One region of the Liquorilactobacillus nagelii DSM 13675 genome, then DNA from elsewhere that is predicted to be linked to it. Evidence: predicted binding sites of a transcription regulator. Region 1 holds the regulator's gene; each other region holds the start of a gene.
What was found. Region 1 encodes Rex, which represses fermentation and respiration genes when NADH is low (regulators of the CRP and FNR family bind a similar motif). Its sites were predicted from a motif close to TTGTGAANTANTTCACAA; they were not measured.
Positions count from the first base shown of each region.

Region 2: the regulator Rex is predicted to act here: its motif matches at 2,595-2,612, upstream of G6O73_RS11495 (YagU family protein).
Region 3: the regulator Rex is predicted to act here: its motif matches at 2,207-2,224, upstream of G6O73_RS11945 (NAD(P)-dependent alcohol dehydrogenase).

Region 1 covers NZ_CP049304.1:1,509,610-1,517,091, forward strand. Annotated here, with positions in the region: gene groL (chaperonin GroEL) at 1-492, opposite strand, end outside; gene groES (co-chaperone GroES) at 557-841, opposite strand; gene G6O73_RS07645 (CPBP family intramembrane glutamic endopeptidase) at 1,015-1,650, shown strand; gene G6O73_RS07650 (redox-sensing transcriptional repressor Rex) at 1,687-2,337, opposite strand; gene G6O73_RS07655 (ABC-F family ATP-binding cassette domain-containing protein) at 2,573-4,525, shown strand; partial or broken gene G6O73_RS07660 (group II intron reverse transcriptase/maturase) at 4,738-4,953, opposite strand; gene G6O73_RS12800 (hypothetical protein) at 4,998-5,207, opposite strand; gene G6O73_RS12805 (hypothetical protein) at 5,262-5,414, opposite strand; gene G6O73_RS07670 (ISL3 family transposase) at 5,647-6,897, shown strand; gene G6O73_RS12810 (transposase) at 7,059-7,352, opposite strand; gene G6O73_RS07675 (IS110 family transposase) at 7,365-7,482, opposite strand, start outside.
Region 2 covers NZ_CP049304.1:2,305,145-2,312,626, forward strand. Annotated here, with positions in the region: gene G6O73_RS11480 (ABC transporter ATP-binding protein) at 1-81, shown strand, start outside; gene G6O73_RS11485 (ABC transporter permease) at 74-1,333, shown strand; gene G6O73_RS11490 (Dyp-type peroxidase) at 1,507-2,466, shown strand; gene G6O73_RS11495 (YagU family protein) at 2,650-3,189, shown strand; gene G6O73_RS11500 (metal-dependent hydrolase family protein) at 3,545-4,732, opposite strand; gene G6O73_RS11505 (gamma-glutamyl-gamma-aminobutyrate hydrolase family protein) at 5,162-5,902, shown strand; gene G6O73_RS11510 (APC family permease) at 5,921-7,240, shown strand.
Region 3 covers NZ_CP049304.1:2,405,953-2,413,434, forward strand. Annotated here, with positions in the region: gene G6O73_RS11930 (L-rhamnose isomerase) at 1-306, shown strand, start outside; gene rhaD (rhamnulose-1-phosphate aldolase) at 338-1,153, shown strand; gene G6O73_RS11940 (AEC family transporter) at 1,253-2,128, shown strand; gene G6O73_RS11945 (NAD(P)-dependent alcohol dehydrogenase) at 2,244-3,362, shown strand; gene G6O73_RS12855 (AraC family transcriptional regulator) at 3,481-4,608, opposite strand; gene G6O73_RS11955 (MFS transporter) at 4,737-5,954, shown strand; gene G6O73_RS11960 (alpha-L-rhamnosidase-related protein) at 5,980-7,482, shown strand, end outside.

The DNA.
Region 1 (7,482 bases):
CATTGCATCAGCAATTAACTTGCCAACTTCCTCATTCGCAGAAGAAATTGATGCAATTTGTGCAATATCACTTTTTGATTCAACTTTATGTGACATTTCGCGTAATGCATCAACCGCTTTTTTAGTAGCCAATTCAATTCCCCGACGAATGCCAACTGGATTAGCACCAGCTGTAACATTTTTCATTCCTTCTGTCACAATTGCCTGTGCCAAAACTGTAGCGGTTGTAGTTCCATCACCTGCAACGTCATTAGTCTTTGATGCTACTTCAGAAACTAATTTTGCGCCCATATTTTCAAAATGATCTGCTAATTCAACTGCTTTAGCAATTGTGACACCATCGTTAGTAATTGTTGGAGAACCATATGATTGCTCTAAAACAACATTTCTTCCTTTTGGTCCTAAAGTTGATTTAACGGTATTAGCTAGTTTATCAACCCCAGCAAGTAATTTTGTCCGTGCATCTTCAGAAAATTTAACTTCTTTTGCCATTAAAAATTCACCTCATCATCAAAATTTAAATAAAAACAATTTTTTGAATCATATTAAAATTAAACTATTCAACGATAGCAACAATATCCTTTTCGTGCACAACCAAATATTGCTTACTTTCATATTTAACTTCAGTGCCTGCATATTTGTCAAAGATAACCAAATCATTTGGCTTAACCGACAAAGCTACCTTTTCTCCGTTATCCAGTACACGACCATCGCCTACTGCAACAATTTTGCCAGTTTGTGGTTTTTCCTGAGCATTACTTGCTAGGACAATTCCACCGACTGTCTTTTCCTCATCTTTTTGAACTTCTAAAATAACGCGATCTCCTAAAGGTTTAAGCACTCTGTATCCCTCCAATATTAGTTATGTTTTAGCACTCAGTATCTCTAAGTGCTAACCACAGTTATTACTATAATCAATTTGTGCTTTAATTGCAAGTGATTTATCACTCGAACATTGCAACTGCTAAATTATGGTATAATGACCAAAGTAATTCAGCTAAGGAGGGCCGTTTAATGGCGTTGAAAAAAAATTCCATGTGGCTATTAATTAGCTACCTAATCGTTTCAATCTGCTCAACAATTATCGATCATTACTTTAGAACTAGTTCCAGCCTTTACTATTTATTAACTATTATCGGTGTAACGGGAAGCATTGCAATGTATTTTATCAATCGGCAATTTGCAACTTATCAAAATTGGTTAGAAAAAAAATCAGTTTCGCAGCAGCAAAACTTAATCTTAGGTTTTGGTGGAGCCGTTCTTCTTTTAGCCACTCAACAACTTTGTTTTTGGTTAGAAAACTTAATTCTGCACCAAACTGATGCTTCACAAAACACAGCTGCTATGCTAGCTATTATCAAACATTACCCGATTTATTTATTATATGTGCTCATTGCTGCTCCAATTATGGAAGAATTAGTATTTCGTAAAGTGCTTTTTGGTAATTTAGTGACCCTCACCAGTCCTTTTATAGCTGGTATTATCTCATGCCTGCTTTTTAGTATTGTCCATGCTGATGGTCATTTTCTTACTTATGCAGCTATTGGTGGAATGTTATGCTGGATTTATGCCAAAAGTGGTCGAGTACAAACTTCGATGATTGCTCACATGGTGATGAACTTAATAATTGTCATGCTTAGTTTCAAATAAAAAAGCAGTCCGCTCACTTGCGGCTGCTTTGACTAATTAGGCATCATTTTCCTTATGTGAGCCAAATTTATCTAAGAAATAAATTAAGGTCTGCAATTCATTGGTTAGATCAACATTTTGAACACGAACAGTACTTGGAACTGTAATTCTTAATGGCGTAAAATTCAAAATTCCCTTAACACCAACTTCTACCAACTCATTAGTAGCTTCTTGAGCAACTGGTGCTGGTACTGTCAAAATAACAATTTCAATTTGCTGAACCGTAAGCTGTTCTTTCATATCATCCATATGATAAACTGGAACGCCGCTTTGAATTGTACCAGTGATATCTTCATTGATGTCGAAAGCTGCACTGATACGCACATTGTTGCTCTGGTGAAAATTATAATTTAACAATGCATGACCCAAATTGCCAACGCCAATTAGAGCTACATTGGTTAACTTATCTTGCTTTAAAGTTTTCCGAAAAAAGGCCAACAGACTTTCAACATCGTACCCATAGCCCCGCTTTCCAAGAGCACCAAAATACGAAAAGTCGCGCCGAATTGTTGCAGAATCAACCTTAACTGCATCAGCTAATTCGGTTGAAGATACACGCTGTTTACCCGCATCTGACAAAAAATGCAGGTAACGATAATAAATCGGCAATCGTTTAGCCGTTGCATGTGGAATTTTATTACTTGCCATAATTTTTCTCCTTTCAAGAGATTAATGATTTTTTTGATAAATTTAACAACTGTCTTGTTAAATAAAAAAGCTCAACCACCATTTTTCACAATTTACAAAACAAAGTATTGTTTATTTTTTCCTTAACTATGCTACACTAATTTTGTTTCGTATGCAATCAGAAGACTAGCTTTTTTTAATAATTCACAAGCTTTTAGAAACCAGCTTCACAAATTACTCTGAGGAAGTGATTTAATTGATTTTACTACAAGTCCAACACGTTGCTCGACTGTTTGGAGCAGATGTCCTTTTTAAAAATATTGATTTAGACATCCAAGAAAATTCACGAATTGCCTTGGTTGGCCGAAATGGTGTTGGCAAATCAACTTTATTAAAAATAATAATGGACCAACAACCAGCGGATCAAGGCCAAATAACGCGCGCAAAAAATTTGACAATTGGTTATCTTGCTCAAGATACCGGTTTAGTCTCAGCTAACACAATTTATGAAGAAATGTTAACTGTTTTTGAGCCCTTACGAAAAATGGAAGAAAAGATTCACCAACTTGAAAACAAAATCGCTAGTGATTCACAGAAAGTTAATTCAAAAGAATATCAACGTTTGTTGGCACAATACGATCAAATGCAACACGATTTTAAGGAAAATAACGGCTATGGCTATCAAGCAGAAATTCGTTCAGTCTTACATGGATTTAAATTTGATGAAAAAGATTATCAGCAAAAAATTAATAGCCTTTCTGGCGGGCAAAAAACTCGATTGGCTTTAGCAAAGCTTTTATTGGAAAAAAGAGACTTGCTAATTCTCGATGAACCAACCAACCATCTGGATATTGAGACACTCAATTGGTTGGAAAATTATCTTCAAGGATATACTGGCGCTTTATTGCTAGTTTCTCATGATCGCTATTTTCTTGATAAAATTGCGCAAGATGTCTATGAATTAACTCCAACGGCTGCTATCCATTATAGCGGAAACTATTCGGCTTATATCAAAAAAAAGCAATTGCGCTTACAGCTGCAGCAAAAAGCCTATGAAAAGCAACAAGAGAAAATTGACAAATTAGAAGATTTCGTCAAAAAAAATATCGTCCGAGCTTCAACCACTAAACGCGCCCAAAGTCGTCGTAAACAATTAGAAAAAATTGAGCGTCTAGATAAGCCTCAAGGTCAACAACAAGGGCCACACTTTGCTTTTACTGCTGAACACCCAAGTGGCAATATCGTCTTGAATGTCAATGAGGCTTATATTGGTTACCAAAATCACGCAATTGCTGGCCCGATTAATATTGAGCTTCGACGAAACCAAATTATGGCAATTGTCGGTCCTAATGGGATCGGAAAATCGACTTTTCTAAAAAGTATTCTAGGGAAAATTCCATTTATTTCTGGGAGCAGTCAATTTGGAGCACAAGTTGATGTTGGTTATTATGATCAAGAATTACATAACCTAACTCCTAACAAAAGTGTTTTAAATGAGGTCTGGGATGATCATCCGACCATGCCAGAAAAAGACATTCGCTCGATTTTGGGAAGCTTTTTATTTCGCGGTTCCGATGTTGCTAAGATTGTTAGCCAGCTGTCTGGCGGTGAAAAAGCTCGTTTGTTGTTAACTAAGCTTGCTCTGAACCACCATAATTTTATTTTGTTTGACGAGCCAACAAACCACTTAGACATTGAAAGCAAAGAAGTCCTTGAACAAGCATTACTTAAATTTGATGGTACAGTTCTATTTGTTTCTCATGATCGATACTTTATCAACAAAGTTGCCTCTCAGGTTATTGAACTTAGTGAACAAGGAAGTCAACTATTCTTAGGCGATTATGATTATTACCTAACCAAAAAAGCCGAGCAGCATTTACTAGCTGAAGAAATAAAAGCAGATGAGTCTCAAAACCTAGCGAAGAAAAGCTCTCAAACTTCAACATCTGCAACTAATTATCAGCAAAACAAAAAACTGCAGCGAGAAAAGAGAAAATTAGAACGTGACGTTGCGAAGCTTGAAAAGCAACTAGAAGACTTAGATGTTATCGCTAACTCGATTCAACAGGCAATGTCAGCACCTGAAAACTATACTGATCCAACCAAAATCAAACAACTGCAAGAACAATTAACTGAGAATCAACAACAACAACAACAAACTGAAACAGAGTGGGAAACCACGGCTGCTAAACTCGAAAAGTTTGAATAATAAAGAAAAGATGCTGAAAAAAACTATTAACCAGTCAATTAGCAGAAGGCGAGTCATCCGACCTCTCATACCATCGCCGTATATGGCGGTTCAATAACCTAAGCACTCTGAATTTGCTGGAGAGTTTTGGACATATTTGTCAGTCCAAGGCTCTCCAGCTTTTCATTCGTAGTTGTATTTCAATACACTTGTGTGGGCTGTATACCAAGAACATTTATGACCCCACTAACTAGCTTCAATAACCATGGATCCTGAACATACTGACTAATAAATTTCATCCTTAGATCATGATTGACTGTATCGAAGTAAGCCTTTAAATCAAGGTAAATCACTTGCCGAATGGCATCATGAGCACTTCGATGTGGTCGAAAACTGAAGCTACTATCTGAAAATACTTGCTCGAAAATGAGGGTTAGAACTTGGAACACACCATCGAGATCCTTATGCATTAGCCTGATTGAGATTATTACGGTCAACCCACTACTATTACTTCAGCTGACTTCTGATCAATTTCCAAGAGCGCTAATTTAACAGTATCTGAACGGTCCGTTTTCTGTCTTCTCAACCCTGCCATGCGAATTGATGACTCCAAAAGATTTATTTCAAGGTAATTCATTCCTTCATCAATGAAAAAGCGAGTCAGAACTCTAGAATAAATACCAGTTGTTTCAAATACTGCCATGGCTGGCACATCGCTCGTAATTATCGGCCTGAGCTTCGCCAATCCAGACTCAATCTAAAATTTCTTAACAACCGTATGATCGTGTAAAAGAGCACAACTACTTTTTCCACGACTTACGTCAATAGCCAAAACGTGTACTTTATCACCTTCCATATATTTTGAGGCAGCAACTTCGTAGATTCGTTCATTTTCTATATTTGATCTCAAGGATCCATATCCTAAATCTAACTGTTCACTACGTGTTGTTGGGCCAATTTGAAACTCGTAATTGATATTCCACTAGTATTGACGACCTCAACCTTAATTTAAGTGGGTCTATACTTTCTGATATTGGTGGAACATAAAAGCCAGTATCAGTTTTTTTATTTTATACGTTAAAGGACATGGCATCCTATGATACGATTTAAGTGACTAAACCCAATCGAAAGAAGGAAAAACCATGTCCCAATTAAATTTTATCGCACGCTTACTCGAAATAAAAGACTCAAATATCAATTTTTTTAAAGTTGAGGACCTTAGAACGGTTAGATCTGGCGTTATTTATCATTTCAAGGCGATCTATGCTCGCCTTAGCTATCAACTTTCTCATTGCCTTCACTGTGGTTTTGCATCGCTGATTAAAAATGGTACTACTTTGACAAAACTCCGTTTGCCGACACTCAATGGCCCAATGATTTTATTGTATCTGCGAAAACAACGTTATTTTTGTAAATCTTGTCAGACTACTTGTGGTGCCAACACTCCAATCGTTGAAAAGAATCATTCTCTTACCAGAGGTCTCAAATCTGCTGTTGTTAAATTAGCCAAACAATCACTCCCTGTTACGACGATTGCCAAACTAGTCGGGATCTCTCCTAGTTCAGTTACACGGATTTTATATCATGATTTTCAAAGACCTCAGCGCCTAGCCAAACTTCCTGAACATCTTTGTTTTGACGAATTCAAATCAGTTGCCAGATCGTATTCATTTATTGCCATCGATGCCAAAAAACACAATTTGATCTCAATTCTTGATGACCGCTTGTCTAAAAATATTTGTGCTTACTTTGAAAATCGCTATTCTCTAGAGGAACGTTCAGCTGTCAAATCGGTTGTCATTGATTTAAATGCCAATTACCAGCTTTTCATCAGACGACTTTTCCCGCATGCTAAAATCATTATTGATCGCTTTCACATTGTTCAATTGGTAAATCGGGCTTTCGATCAGCTTAGGGTTACAATTTTAAAGCAACAAAGCGATAAGCATAGTCGGATTTACAAAGCTTTAAAAATCAATTGGCGTTTGTTTCATCAAGATACTGAAAAAATCAATCGTTCAAAAACACAATACTTCAGAGGGCTTAACGAATATATGACGCAACAGAACCTGATTGATTTAGGGCTTAGTACTAATTCAAAGCTTAAATACACCTATGAAACAGCTCATCAAATCCAAGAAGCAATTAAAAAACAAGATTCAAAAAAGCTCAGACAAGTTTTAACTAATTACCAAAAACAACAATCTCCAATGGATACTTCAATTACAACCCTAAAGAAAAATCTAAAATATATTTCAAATAGCTGTGAATCATCACTTTCCAATGGACCTATCGAAGGAATCAATCGTAAAATCAAAGCACTTAAACGGATCTGTTACGGATTCAAAAACATGGATCATTTTTATGCCAGAACTCTTTTAATTGTAAAATAAAGAAGCCCCCTATTCAGAGGACTTCATGGCTTCACCAATACGATTTCTAATATGATGTCAAGTATCAACTCATTTAAAAAAGAGTACGCTAAACAGTGATAGCTTTTTGACAGAAAAAAGCTGTCATAAATATCAACTGTACTAGTATTTAAATAGTCAGCTTAATGGGAGGTTCTCGCGTAATTATAAATTTGGTTTGTGCGGACCAAATTCATAATCGTCCTATCAAGCCTATTCACACAAGCAATCATGGCAACCATGTCCGGTTTAGGATGTGGTCCTTTCTTTAGCTTATAGTAGTAATCCACAATGTGATTATCAATACGTGCTTGATTTCTAAGCATGGATCTGATCACTTCAAACATAATGTAACGGGCACTACTTTGACCTCTCCGATTAATCCGGTCAGCTTCTTTGAATCCTCCGGATTGGATTCGTCGTAAATCTATTCCAATGTAAGCATTTAGTTACTTATAGCTTGGGAATCTCGCTATTTTTCCTGTAAAGCCTAGTAACAGGGCCGTTGATATTTCTCCCGCCCCAGGAATACTCGCAATGATTTTAAACTCCGGAAAAGTTTTCGCG
Region 2 (7,482 bases), 800 kb from region 1:
GGGTATATTCCTGAATTTCGTCAGGTACCACCATCACTGGATGAAATTTTTCGTTTGAAAGCAGGTGCAGCTGATGAATAAGTATTGGATCGTTACAAGTCAAGTTTATCGTAAAAATTTAAAAAGTGGTTCTTGGTTATCATTAGTTTTATCGCCATTAATTTTGTTGGCAATTGTCATTGGGATTGGTTGGTACTTCGGCCAGAATAGTCAACCGGCGCAAGTAGCGGTGGTGACGGATAATCCTGTGATTGCACAAGCTTTGAAAAAAACAAATGATGCTGACATTCATTATCAACATTTATCTGCAACTCAGGCGAAAAAAAAGTTAACCAACGAGAGTATTACCGGTATCTTGACCATTAAGACTCAACCAACCATTTCAGCAAAATACATCGAATTAGCCAATGCAGAAACAAGTGCAGATTTGAGTAAGATGCGAACAGCGCTCTCCAGTTTGAAAACCAGTCAAACTGCGAGTCAGTTAAAATTGACACCAGCACAGCTGCAGGCATTAATCACCCCAGCTAAAATGCAAAAAAAGACGGTTTCTATTGAAAATGGAAAACAGGTTACTAAAAGTAATTCAACCTCGACGGCTAATTACGCCTTTGCAACGGGATTGACAGTCTTTATTATGTTGATTATTACTGTGTATGGTCAGATGCTGGCACAAGAAATTGCGACTGAAAAAGGCTCACGTATTATGGAAATTTTATTGAGTTCGGTTAGTGCAGCTACCCAATTTTTCGCTAAATTAACGGCAATTTTATTGTTGCTGGTAACGCAATTAGCGATTTATGCTGTTGCAGGAGGTCTAAGTTGGACTTGGCTAAAGCACCAATCGTTTGTCAAAGAAATTTTACCATCGGTTGATTTATCAGTTCTTTGGTCAACAACTTCACTAATAGCAATTTTATTCTTTATTATTGGAACAATGACTTTTGCAGTTTTAGCCGCCTTGTTGGGTTCATTGGTAGCAAATCAAGAACAAGTTAATACAGCAGTTATGCCAATTTCCCTGTTAGCCTTGGCTGGCTATTTTCTATCACTGATGGCCCAAGCTGGTGATTCAATGTTGATTAAAGTTTTCAGTTATATTCCCTTTATTAATGTCGAATTAATGCCAGTCAGATTGGCATTACAACATACAACTTTGTTAGCTGCTGGGATTAGTTTAGCAATTGCGGTAATTTTCTTAATCGCCTTCACTTTCATGGTGGTTAAAGTTTATCAGACCAACGTTTTAGTTTACTCAGAAGCAGGAGTTATCAAAGCTATGCGGCAATCTTTTCGAATTTGGCAAGCAGAACGAAAAAATCAAAAAGATTAATTTTTAATTGAGTAATTAGAGAAAAAAGTTTGATCAAAAAGGATCAAACTTTTTTTTAGTACAAAAAATAGCAAGTATTAGTGAATACTGGGGCTTTTTTTAGTAGCAAGTGTTAATATTTAATTGAGAAACTTATTAGATGATAAAATTTAAAAAATAAAGGAGAAGATATGATGACTGTTGATCCTCAAAAAGCACAAGCTGTCTGGAAAGATGTTGGTGAAAATGTCCAATTTACAGTTTTGAAATTAAAACGAGACGATCAAACGAAGGCTCAACAAGCAATTCAAGAATTTGCTGATCGCTATCAAGCAATTATTCGTTCATTAAGAATTCGTTCAGCAAAACCTGGTGGCGATTCTGATTTGAAGGTAACTTTAGGATTTAGCAGTAGTGCTTGGGACTACTTATTTCCAACAGCAGCTAAGCCCAAAGAGCTTGAATCTTTTGCAACTCTGAAGGGTACTAAATACCAAATGCCAGCAACTGAAGGCGATCTTTTCTTGCATATTCGGGCAGATAGTGAAGCTGTTGTCTATGAGGCTCAAACTGACTTTCGGCGTTTTCTTCAAAATATTACAACGGTTGTTGATGAAACGAAAGGATTTCGTTATTTTGAAGGTCGAGCAATTATCGGTTTTATCGATGGAACCGAGGTCCCCGCAGTTGAGGAAGCTGCTGAGTATGCTTTGGTTGGTGATGAAGATCCAAAGTTTATAAATGGTTCCTATGCCTTTGCCCAAAAATGGTTGCATGATATGGATTTTTGGAATCATTTAAAAGTTGAACAACAGGAAAAAGGTGTTGGCCGCGAAAAGTTCACTGATTTAGAGTTAGCGGAAAAAGATAAGTATCACAATGCGCATAATATTAGTTCGAAGCTGGAGATCAATGGTGAAGAAAAAAAGATTGTCCGAATGAATGTGCCATTTTCTGATCCAGCAGCTGGCAAAACCGGGACTTACTTTATTGGTTATGCGCGGCATTGGCAAATTATTAAGCAGATGTTGCAGCAAATGCTAGATACATCAGATTTCTTATTGAGCTTTTCGACGATTTTATCGGGCCAAGTTTTCTTTATTCCATCACGTGATCTGTTAAATCAAATTGCAGCGGGTAAACTGAATAAATAATATTATGTTGACGATGTAAAATGACAATTAATCTAAAAATAATTTTTTGTTTTGTGAGAGTACATGATGATAGGCTTTAAAACAATAAATTTTCTTTAGGAAAAACTAATGTTTTCGGTTGCAAAACATTGACAAAAAAATCACAAACTAATATGCTATTAATTGAGAGAGGAAGTTGATAGCATGTTTAATTTAACAAAACCCAAAGCGTCTTTGGGGGCAATTGTATGGAAGAGTATTTGGTATGGCTTTATTGCTGGAATGATTTCTGGAATGGTTAAAATTGGTTGGGAGAACATTTTACCACCACGGACGATTGCTCGAAATCTAACTAATCCACCACAACACTTGCTGGAACAAATCGGCTTTTCAGCTAAAACGGTTCATGCATTTGTTTATTATTCGACTGATCAGAAAGTCTTTTATGTTGCACTGTTGATCCATTTCGGTTTTTCAATTGTATTTGCAGCATTGTTTTTATTCTTGGCCCAATATTGGAAAGCAACTACATTATGGCAAGGAGCTGCTTACGGAATTGTCATTTGGATCGCATTTCATTTGATCCTTTTGCCAGCTTTAGGAACAATTCCAGCTCCATGGAATCAACCATTTGATGAACATTTCTCAGAATTCTTTGGGCATATTGTTTGGTCATGGTCAATTTATGCGGTAGCGGTATGTTTGGCTAAAAACGACAAGAAACATGTTTTAATCAATTTATAAATTTAATATTGACTTATAAAAGTGCAGCCTTAGTGGATTATAATCAAACCACTAAGGCTGCACTTTTATTTAACATATTAAGACAAAAAAAGAGACCAATGTTTTAAAAGATTAGAATATTCGCCTCTGTACTGGCACCAAATGTGTTCAGATTATCCGTACGAATAGAAAATATATTTTATTTATGAAACTAATTTAGCTTATTTTTGAACGAAAATCAGAATATTAGTATCACGTCAAGGGTTTTTAAAGCGCCTAAGATAAGCTGAATACTAATTTGAAGCTGTTAAGAAGTATATATAGATTTTATTAAGATTTGTCCAAACCATATTTTAACTACACTTACTTTAGGCAACTAAAATTGACGAAGACCATGTAAATAGACTTGTTTATCGGTTTGTTGAACAGCTTTAACATCTTCTAAGGGATTGTTTTTTAGAACGATGAAGTCAGCAAATTTACCCGTTTCTAAAGTACCATAATCAGCTTGAATCTGACATAGTTCTGCCGAATTAATGCTTGAGCATTGATAAGCTTGTGCGGGAGTCATCCCCAACTTAGTTAATAATTCAAATTCGGCCGGTGTTTGATCAAAACCATTAAAAACAGTTCCGGCATCGGTGCCACAGGTGAATTTGACTCCTAATTGATAAGCACGAGTCAGATTTTTGTAGGTGTCATCCAAAGCATCAGCGGCTTTGTTCAACTCCCAGGATGGAATTTTGTTTTTTCCATATTTAGGAATTACCCATTCGGCGATTAGAGTTGGAGTTAGATAAGTATCTTGTTCAACCATTTGCTGTGCTTCTTTGGCAGTGACATAAAAACCATGTTCAATTGAATCAGCATGGGCATCCAAGGCATTTTGAATTCCCGGGTTGCCTTCTGCATGAACCGAAACTCGTTTGTGTTTATGGTGAGCTTCAATAATTCCAGCAGTCATTTCTTCAGTTGAAAGCTGAGGATCATCCATGAAATCGCTGGGAGTCATCACTCCGCCAGTTGCAACCATTTTGATGTTTTGGGCACCATTTTTTAAACCTTGGCGAACAGCTTTGCGCATTTCATCAGGAGAGTCTACTTGGTAGGCTGCACCCGGAGCATCTCCGTGACCACCTGTCATTACAAAAAGGCGACCAGAAGGCATAATTGTTGGAACGTCTGTTAACAACCCCTTTTGTTGCATTTTACTTAATTCGATATCCAAATCAAATAAGCAGCCGCACTCACGGATAAAAGTAACGCCAGATTTTAATAGTTCGCGCAAATGTTGATATGCCAGTACAGTAGTTTCAACTTGAGACTTGCCGAAACCACCATCAAAGGCTTGCGGATCAAGACTGATGTGAGTATGAACATTGATAAAGCCTGGCATTACATATTGACCATTTAGATCAATGGTTGGAATATCAGAAGGCAGGTCACCATTACCGATTTGCTGGATACGACCGCTGGCCTGGTCGACAGTTATCCAAGCATGAGCTAAATTCTCTTGGCTTTTCCCATCAAACAACATTAAATTTTTAAAAGTTATTAATCCCATAAAATCTTCCTCGCTAAAATTTAGTTAAGAAAAATTATACTCGCTTTTTTTGAAAATAAAATTATAAACTTAATAAGCATAAAAATATTTTTGTGATGCTTTTTTCTTACTAGTAAAATAATTAATGGGTTATTGATGACAAAAGATTACTAAACACCAAAAGTGCCATTAGATAAGGCTGAACACTGGAATTTTAAATTAAAATGAAAGCAGAGTTTAATAAACTGTTTTTTTAAAACTCCAATCATTAAATTGTGCATCAATGAATTTGTTAGTAAAAAATGCCGAACTATGTAAAACTTATTTTCTATTTTTTAAACGAAATGCTTCGGAAATTTATTAAACCATCTTAATCAAATTATTCGGTTGATATAATTAACATCTCATGATATATTTAATTTCATTATTTTGAAAGCAGGGATTGAACTTATGAAACCGATTATTGCCTTGACGGCTGACTCATTGATTGATCATTCAGCGGTTATTAATCAGCACGATGCTGACATGGCCCCGACAGCGATTAAAGAAGCTATCGTGGCTGCCGGAGGAATTCCAATTATTTTACCGTTCTCATTAACTACTGAACCCGATGAAGCGCAACTCAATCAACTAGTTGATTTATTTGATGGCTTACTGCTTCCTGGTGGCCCGGATGTTGATCCAACTTTTTTTGGGGAAGAACCAATTCCACAGATTGGACGAACCGCTTATCGCAAGGACGCTTTTGAGATTGCTTTAATAAAAAAAACTCGTGCCGTTCATAAGCCTATTTTTGCTATCTGTCGAGGAATTCAGGTTTATAACGTAGCTTGTGGTGGTACTTTATATCAAGATTTAGCAACGCAAGATACAGCTTATGCTATTCGCCATGCCCAAGCAGCTCCGGGAAACTTTCCAACGCATCATGTTCGAATTGCTCAAGATAGTCGGTTAGCCAAACTTTTGGGCAATAGCAGTTATGTTAACTCACGTCATCATCAAGCTGTTAAGCAACCAGCGCCAGGCTTGCGGGTAGTTGCTCAGGCAGCAGATGGTGTAATTGAGGCACTTGAGTCAATTAATGATGACAGCTTTTTAGGGGTCCAGTGGCATCCTGAAAACATGTGGCAAGTGCAAAAAGAACAATTTGCTTTTTTTGCCGATTTAGTTGCACGAGCAGCAGCTAACTAATTATAGGGGGAGAATTACATGGAAAAAGTTACGCAGGTTACAAAAGAAAAATTAGGTTTTGCAAGTATTGTGTTGTTAGGGATTAATGGCATTATTGGTTCTGGGATTTTCTTATTACCTAACGTAGCGGCAGCTGCCATGGGGACAGCCGGAATTTTTGTTTTGCTGCTGGATGCTTTATTGGTAATTTGCTTGGCATTATGCTTTGCTCAAGCAGCAACCCATTTTGATCAAGATGGCGGACCATATTTATATGCAAAAGCTGCCTTTGGCGATTTTGTCGGTTTTGAAGTTGGTTTTGTTACCTGGGCGATTCGAATTATTGCTGAAGCGACGATGGCAGTTGCCTTTCAAACTTTACTGGCCGGAGTTTGGCCAGCAGTGAAGTCGGGTTTTCCAGCGATGCTGACAACTACAGTTTTAATTGTTGGTTTGGCGTTCATGAATATTGCAGGCGTTCGTGTTTCTAAATATGTCAACAATGTAGTGACGGTTGCTAAGTTAGTGCCTTTAGTTTTGCTAGTGGCCGTAGGAATTTTTTTCATTAAAGGAGATAATTTTACACCGCTATTCCCTGATGGACATTATACTCCGGGATCATTAGGAACTGCAGCAGTAACGATGTTCTATGCCTTTAGTGGTTTTGAAGGTTTGGTAGTAGCAGCTGGTGATATGCGCCAGGCAAAACGCAATTTACCAAAAGCAGTGGCGTTAGTTATGGTCTTAGTGGCTGCCTTTTACATTTTGATTCAAGTTGTTTGTACAGGAATCTTGGGTAGTGATGCTTTGGCTAAAACCAGTACACCAATTCAGAGTGCTTTTGCGCATTTTGCTGGTGGCTTTGGTAATGCTTTGGTTCAAGCTGGATCATTAGTCTCAGTAGGTGGTATCTTGGTTGCTTCTTCGTATGTAACACCACGTTCTGGAGTAGCGTTGGCCGAAAATAAAATGATGCCAGCAGCCTTGGCAAAACGTAATCGTCATAATGCTCCTTGGGTTTCAATCTTGGTTTCAATGGTTTTAGGACTATTAATTTCTTGGTCAGGAACCTTTACTTACTTGGCCCAAATTAGCGTTATTTCACGTTTTGTTCAATATATTCCAACAGTGATTGCTGTTTTGATTTTTGCTAAAAAATATGGTAAAAATTCGAAAGGATTTAATTTGCCATTAGGTCCGGTTATTCCGGTAGCTGCATTAATAATTTCTGGTTGGTTATTATGGAACGCCTGGTTAGCAGATACTAATCATTTACAATTTATTACTGGTTTTGGAGCTTTATTGGTAGCAGTACCATTTTATTTCTTGACGAAACACTATTCAGTAAAAGAAGATTAGTTAATCTTGAAAGAACGTTTTTAAATTGAGTTTTAAGACTCAACTTAAGGACGTTCTTTTTTCGAATGTTAATTTATTGGTGACTAAAAGTAATAAAAACCTCTAATTTCAAGATTTTTGATGAAAAAAAGCTCATATTTCGGTCTGTTTTGCAAAAAATGGTATGATAATAACAATCATGATTTTGGCTTTATCATTTAAGTAAAAGATCAGTTTACTCAAAATTATGAAAATTTTATAAG
Region 3 (7,482 bases), 900 kb from region 1:
GATCGCACTAATATTGGTTTGGACTTCTTTGACGCAACCATTGATCGAGTAGCAGCATGGGTAGTTGGTGCGCGGGCAACACAAAAGGCTTTATTACAGGCAATGTTAGCCCCAATTGATCAACTGAAAAAAGCTGAGTTGAACTATGACTTTACAACCCGTTTGGCAGTTACTGAGGAATTGAAATCCTATCCATTTGGTGCTGTTTGGGATGAATTTTGTTTGCAAAATAATACACCAGTTGGAGCGGATTGGTTAAACAGTATTCACCAGTATGAAAAAGACGTTTTGTTCAAACGCAATTAATTAATGAAATAGGTACTCGGGAGGAAATATAATGACAGAATTTGTCGATTCAAAATTTGTAAAAAAGATTAGTGAAATCACGCATGAATCCTATGCGCACGGATGGGATGAACGTAACGGTGGCAATGTTTCATTAAGAATTGATGCTGCAGATTTAAAAGATTTTGAAGATGTTAAGGAAGTTAAAAAGACACTGGAACTTGGTTTTGATGCTGCCTCATTAGCTGGTGAATACTTTTTAGTAACTGGGACAGGTCGTTATTTTCGCAATGTAATTAATCAACCAAAATTGGACTTAGGTTTGGTTCAGATTACTCCAGACGGCCAAAAGGCAGACTTACTGTGGGGGTTTGAAGATGGCGGTTTACCAACATCTGAATTTCCTAGTCATTTAATGACACATATTGAACGTTTGAAGATCGATTCAACACAGCGAGTAGTCATGCATTGTCATCCGACTAATACGATTGCTTTGTCATTTACCCAAGATTTGGATGAAGCGCATATTTCTCGTTTACTTTGGAAAATGCAGGCTGAATCATTGGTTGTTTTCCCTGAAGGAATTGGTGTTATTCCGTATATGACACCCGGCACTAATGAAATTGGTCGCGCAACTGCGGCTAAAATGCAGAATTTCCGTGTAGTTATGTGGCCACACCATGGTATTTTTGGAGTAGGTGCAGATTTAGATGAAACTTTTGGTTTAATTGAGACGGTTGAAAAAGCAGCTACTATTTATTCACAAATTGGAGCACAAGGCGGCAAGATGAAACAATCGATTACCGATGATCAATTACGTGAACTAGCTGCAGCTTTTAAAGTAACTGCTAATCCAAAGTTCCTTTAACTAAATGTATAAATAGTATAAAAAATAAAGTCAATTGTCAAAGTTGGCTTTATTTTTTTTAATAGTGAGATGATAAAAGTGAGTATTTTTGAGCATGTTATGCTACCAGTTCTTTTAATCTTTTTCTGCGGGTTTATTTTCCAAAAAATTTTCAAATTAGATATAAAGCCACTTTCGACGGTTGCAATTTATCTTCTGTTGCCATTTCTGGTGTTTCAAACTTTTTATAAGGAAGCGATTGATAGTAACTTTTTTTATGTAATTTTGACATCAAGTTTACTTTTGTTAATGTTGATCTTACTGGGAATAATCATTAGTAAAGTCGGCAAATTTGGACGCAATCAATTAGATGCGCTATTATTGTCAATTGTTTTTCCTAACAGTGGGAATTATGGTATTCCAATTGTAATGTTTGCTTTCGGCAACAAGGGACTTTTGTATGGAATGCCGATTATGGTTTTTCACAATATTTTGATGGGAACTATTGGTGTATATATTGCTGCAGATAATCAAGGAGGAATAAAAACAGCGGGTAAAATGATTTTCAAGCAACCAATGAATTATGTTATTCTTCCAGCTATATTATTAGCTAAATATCATATTAAAATTCCGAGTAATTTTATGAAAAGCATCAACTTAGTAGGAAATACAACAATTCCAGTTATTATGCTGATTTTAGGAATGCAACTGGCAGAAGTTCATTTAAGCCAAGTCAATTGGTATCAGGTGAATTTAGCTTGGTTGTTAAGATTGGTAGTGTCTCCGTTATTAGCTTATTTATTATGCTTATTATTGCCAATTGATCCAATTATGAAAATGGTAATAATAACCATGGCAGCTATGCCAAGTGCCACGAATACTACTTTATATGCCATTCAATTTAATGCTGAGCCACAATTTGTTTCAACCTGTACTTTAGTTAGTACGATAACTAGTGTTATAACTTTAACAGTTATTCTTAACTTGCTTATTTAATAAGGTGTACATTTGTTACTTTCTAAATGTAATTATGATATTGAAAACGGTTGCTTAATTACAGATAATATAAACGGATAGTTAATTAATTCACAATTACTAGGAGGAAATTGATATGAAAATTAGTGCAGCGGTAGTTGAAAAAATGGGTGATCCATTTGTTATTGAAAATGATATTGAATTAGCAGATATGGGACCAACAGATTTGCAAATTAAGATGGTTGCCAGTGGTATTTGTCATTCCGATGAAGCAATCCGTAAAGGTGATGCGTCACTTGGCTACCCAGTAATTCTAGGCCATGAAGGTTCAGGAATTGTAGAAAAAATCGGACCACAAGTTACAGATTTCACAGTTGGTGATCATGTTGTTTTATCATTCTATGCTGACGGAACTTGTGACAATTGTTTAAAGGGTGTTCCGACCCAGTGCCGCAGCTATGCAAAATATAATTTGAGTGGTGTTCGGGCAAATGGAACTGACCATTTTACCGAGGACGGCAAGCATATTAGCGATATGTTTAATCAATCATCGTTTACAACCCATACAGTTGTTAATCAACGCAATGCAGTAAAAGTTGATAAGTCACTGGACTTACGGAAATTAGGGCCTTTAGGTTGTGGCTATGTTACTGGTAGTGGAACCGTTTTTAATACTTTACAGCCAAAACCAGGTCAAACAATTGCTGTCTTTGGTACCGGAGCAGTTGGTTTGGCAGCAATGATGGCTGGTAAGATTTCAGGCTGTACAAAAGTTATTGCTATTGATGTTGTTCCTGAAAGATTGGCTTTAGCCAAAGAACTTGGGGCAACGCAAACAATTAATAGTAAGGAAGAAGATCCGGTCGCAGCTATTCAAAAATTAACGAATGGTTATGGAGTTGATTTCACAGTTGATACAACCGGAATTGAACCAGTAATGCTGCAAGCGATCAATGCCTTAGCTCAGGGTGGAACGGCAGCTTTAATTGCTGTTACTGCTCAAAATATTACTATGAGTTCTTGGAATGACCTTTGCACCTCTGACCGGAAAGTTGTCGGAGTTAATATGGGCGATGCTATTCCACAGATTGATGTGCCTCGATTGATTGAATTTTATAAATTAGGTATGTTTGATTTTGATAAAACTGAAAAGTTCTACAAGTTTGCTGATATTAATCAAGCTAACCAAGACTCAGTCAGTGGTAAAACGATTAAACCGGTTTTGGTAATCGACGAAGATTATCAACCAGAATAAGTTAATTGATTTTAATATGTTGAAAAGGATAGTTCTGAATCGCCTTTCAAAAGTTAGACCAAGAATCTAACTTTTGAGAGGCGATTCGTTTTTTCGCAAAAAATGCGACTGCCCGTTTTTAGAGATGATATTTTTTTCGAAATTGGGTAGGGGTTGTGTTTAAGTATTTTTTAAAAAGTTTAGTTAGATAACTTTGATCGTAAAAACCTAACATGTTAGCTATTTCGGTAACTGTTTTATTTGAAAAAACTAATTGGCTCTGAATTTCACGAATTTTTTGTTCGTTGGCATATTCAACGATTGTTTGTTTAGTTGCTTGTTTAAATGATCGACAAAGATAATTTTTGGAATAACCAAGCTGGTTTGCCATTAAGGTTAAATTAACTGGTTCAGTTAGATGCTTAAAAATGTAATCTTGAATTAAAAAAATCAAACTTGAATTAGAAAAGTTTTGCGTAGCACGAACCCGTTTCACAAATATTTCACCAATTTCTTGAGTTAAGTCAACGATACTGTCAATTTTTCGTAATCGTTCAATCCGTTGAACACAGCGATCACTTAGTTGATATGCAGATTCTGGGTGCATTCCACCCTTGATTGCTGCCCGCGTAAAAAGCGTTGTTGCTGCAATTAGTAAATTTTTACTGTTTCTTAATTCATTGCCAATAGCCATTTTGCCAAAGTTTCCACTGTTAATAAAATCAGCTAATCGGGGACGAAACTCCACTAGAATGCCCTTTTCTAAAGCTTGGAGCATTAATTTTTCTTTATAATAACTATTATGATAAAGGTTAATGTCATCATCGTTTAGTTTTTCTGCTTTTTCTTCGGCTGTAAAAGATAAATCACTAATAAAATCAGGTTGTTTAATTACTGGTAATTTTTGAAAAAGACTAAAATACAAAATTTTTGTGTACGAAACCAGTCTTTCAAGACTGATACTTGGAAAACTATCACGAAAATAACCTAAGGCAGCGATGGTTTGAATATTACACCAAAGAATAATGGTTTTAGGGGAATTCTTAGTAATAGTGATAACACTAAAACATTCATTATGGCTGGTATTAAATATTTTTACAACGCCCTCGGGTAAGGAAAAATCAATCTTAGCGAGAAACTTTTCTGGGAAATTCGGTGAAACGGTTTGCTTGAATTGATTAACTAATTTTTTGTGTTGATCATAAATAAAAACGGAGATATTCGAAGCTAAGTGAAATTCCTTTAGTAATATAGCTAGTTTGCCCATCCCAGTAAGCCCTTTCGAAATAGATAATATAGAACTAATTTAAATAATATTATACAATTAAAAGCGCTTTATTCAAGTAAAATGGGATTATAGATGATCATCTTAAAAAATAAAAGGAGAATGAAATTATGACAACTTCTAATCATTCATTCAAAAATGCGTTAATTATTATTGCTTTGCTATCATTAAACATTGTTGAACAAGCTGCAAGTGTAATTACAGGAACAATTCCCGGGATGGCCAAAACATTCTCAAGTGAATCGTTAGTTAATATTGAATTAATTACCACCGTTGTTTCAGTTTTTGTAACCGTTTTTGTTTTAGTCAGTGGCTTTGTAGTTCGAAAAATTGGTCAGAAACAAACGGCAGTTTTAGGATTAGCAATTGCAACTGTCAGTTCAATTGTTCCAGCTTTTTCCACTAATTTTACAGTGATTTTAGTATCACGAGCAATTTTAGGGGTAGGGATTGGCTTGGCAAATCCGTTAGCAATTAGTTTAATCGGTGTATTCTTTTTTGGAGATGAAAGAGCAAAATTAATGGGATGGCGTTCAGCAATTGCTGGTGTCGGAACATCTTTAATGACATATTTTGCTGGCCAACTTCTCAATATTAGTTGGCACGCAGCTTATTGGGTATATTTACTATTTGTTCCGACATTGTTATTATTCATCTTTTTTGTTCCAGATCCAGAAAAAACTGGGGCTGTTGAACGCCAAGAAGCGGAACAACAAAAGGAATTGGCTCAAGCCCAAGATAAGGGTGAAAGTGTTCAAAAAGACTCTAAGACGCTGATTGCAACGTTAGCAATTTTAACATTCTTGATTTTAATTGCAATTATGGTTTTGGCAATCAAGTTGCCGACATTCTTCGTGGAAGATAAAATTGGAACCGCTACCCAAGCAAGTAATGCTTGGAGCATTTACAATTTTGCTAGTGTTGCTGGAGGAATTTTGTTTGGTTATTGCTATAAACTATTGCGTAAATATTTATTACCATCAGGTTTGATTTTATCAGGAATTGGTATGGCATTAATCAGTATGGCCCACAGCGTTGAAATGATATATGTTTTATGTGTAGTAATGGGAATTGTTAGTGCAATGATTATTCCTTATATCTTCAACCGCATTAGTGAAACTTCTTCACCAAAAAAAGCACCATTATATACCTCGATTGCCTTAGTTGGTTCCAACTTAGGAGCATTTCTTTCGCCATATGCTGGTAAGATATTAGGAACTTCGAGTAAAATTGCGATTTTGAATGCGGGATTCTTAATGATGGTATTAGCCGTTGTATCACTAATTGTAATTATTAAAATTAATTCAAATAAGAGAAATGCTGCATAATTAAAGAAAGGATTGGTGGCAAATCATGGAATTCCAAATGAATTCGACGGTAAAATTCAAGCACGATACTAAGTTGCTTAAAAAAGCTCAACAAGCTAAACCACAATTGTTATCCCAACAAATTGCTCCAAAAAGGTTAGTTAAGATAATTTCTGATCAGCATGAATTATTCGGTTATCGAGCAGTTCCCCAATCGCAAGAAGTTGCAGAACTGGATCAATTGTCATTTGGCAAAGGCGACCAGATTGTGTTGGATTTGGGGGATCATCAAGTAGGACATTTCCAAGTGAAAATTAATTCACAAGGTTCCCCAATGGATGCACCACTTTGGTTGCATATTGTGTTTGCTGAATCACCAGCGGAATTAGGCACAATTCATGAAGAATATCATGGTTTGCTAAGTAGCTCTTGGTTAGCCGAAGAATATTTGCATTTGGATGTCTTGCCTTCAGTATTAAAACTGCCACGTCGTTATGCTTGCCGGTACATTATGCTTGAAGTAATGGATACCTCACCAAAATGGAAAGCCGTTTTCAGTGAGCCTTTGTTTATAGCGGAAAGTGCGGTTGCTTTAAAACAAGTCACTAGTTTGAACTCCGGCGACGTGTTATTGGATAGAATTGATCAGGTTAGCTGTAAGACTTTGCATGATTGCATGCAAGATGTATTTGAGGATGGTCCAAAACGTGATCGTCGCTTGTGGTTGGGTGATTTGAGATTACAAGCTTTGGCAAATTACGCTACTTTCGATAACCAACAATTAGTTAAACGCTGCTTATATTTATTTGGGGGTTTAACTACAGAAGATGGTCGAATTTCTGCGAATATATTTACTCAAACTGATCCAATTCCTGATGATACTTTTTTATATGATTATAGTTTGTTTTTCATTTCGACCTTAGCTGACTATTTTGCTCATTATCATGATAATGAAACGTTACAAGATTTATTTCCAATTGCGCAGCAACAGATTGATCAGGCTTTAAGATTGGTAAATCAACAAGGGCAGGTAGTTTTAGATTCTAAATGGCCGATCTTTATTGATTGGTCACAAGAGTTTGACAAAACAACATGTGCGCAGGCAGTTACTATCTATGCCTTAAAGCAGTTCATTGAATTAGCCAAGAAAATGGGGCTTACTACAGCATCTTATCAAACAATTCTGGTTAAACTAACTAAATTTGCAATTGAAAAATTATATAATCAACAGCGAGGGTTATTTGTCAGCGGAGATAAGCAAGAAATTAATATTGCCAGCCAGGTTTGGATGGCACTTGCCCATGTATTGCCAACAACAGAAAATCATGCATTAATGGAAACAACAATAAATGATTTATTTCCGGTAACGGGAATTGCCACTCCATACATGTATCATCATATATGTGCAGCATTATTTGAAACTCAGCATGAAACAGCAGCAATTAAGCTAATTAAAAGTTATTGGGGCAAGATGCTTGAGTATGGTGCAGATACATTTTGGGAAGCATTTCAACCAGAAAAACCAGCTTTTTCACCATACAATAGTATG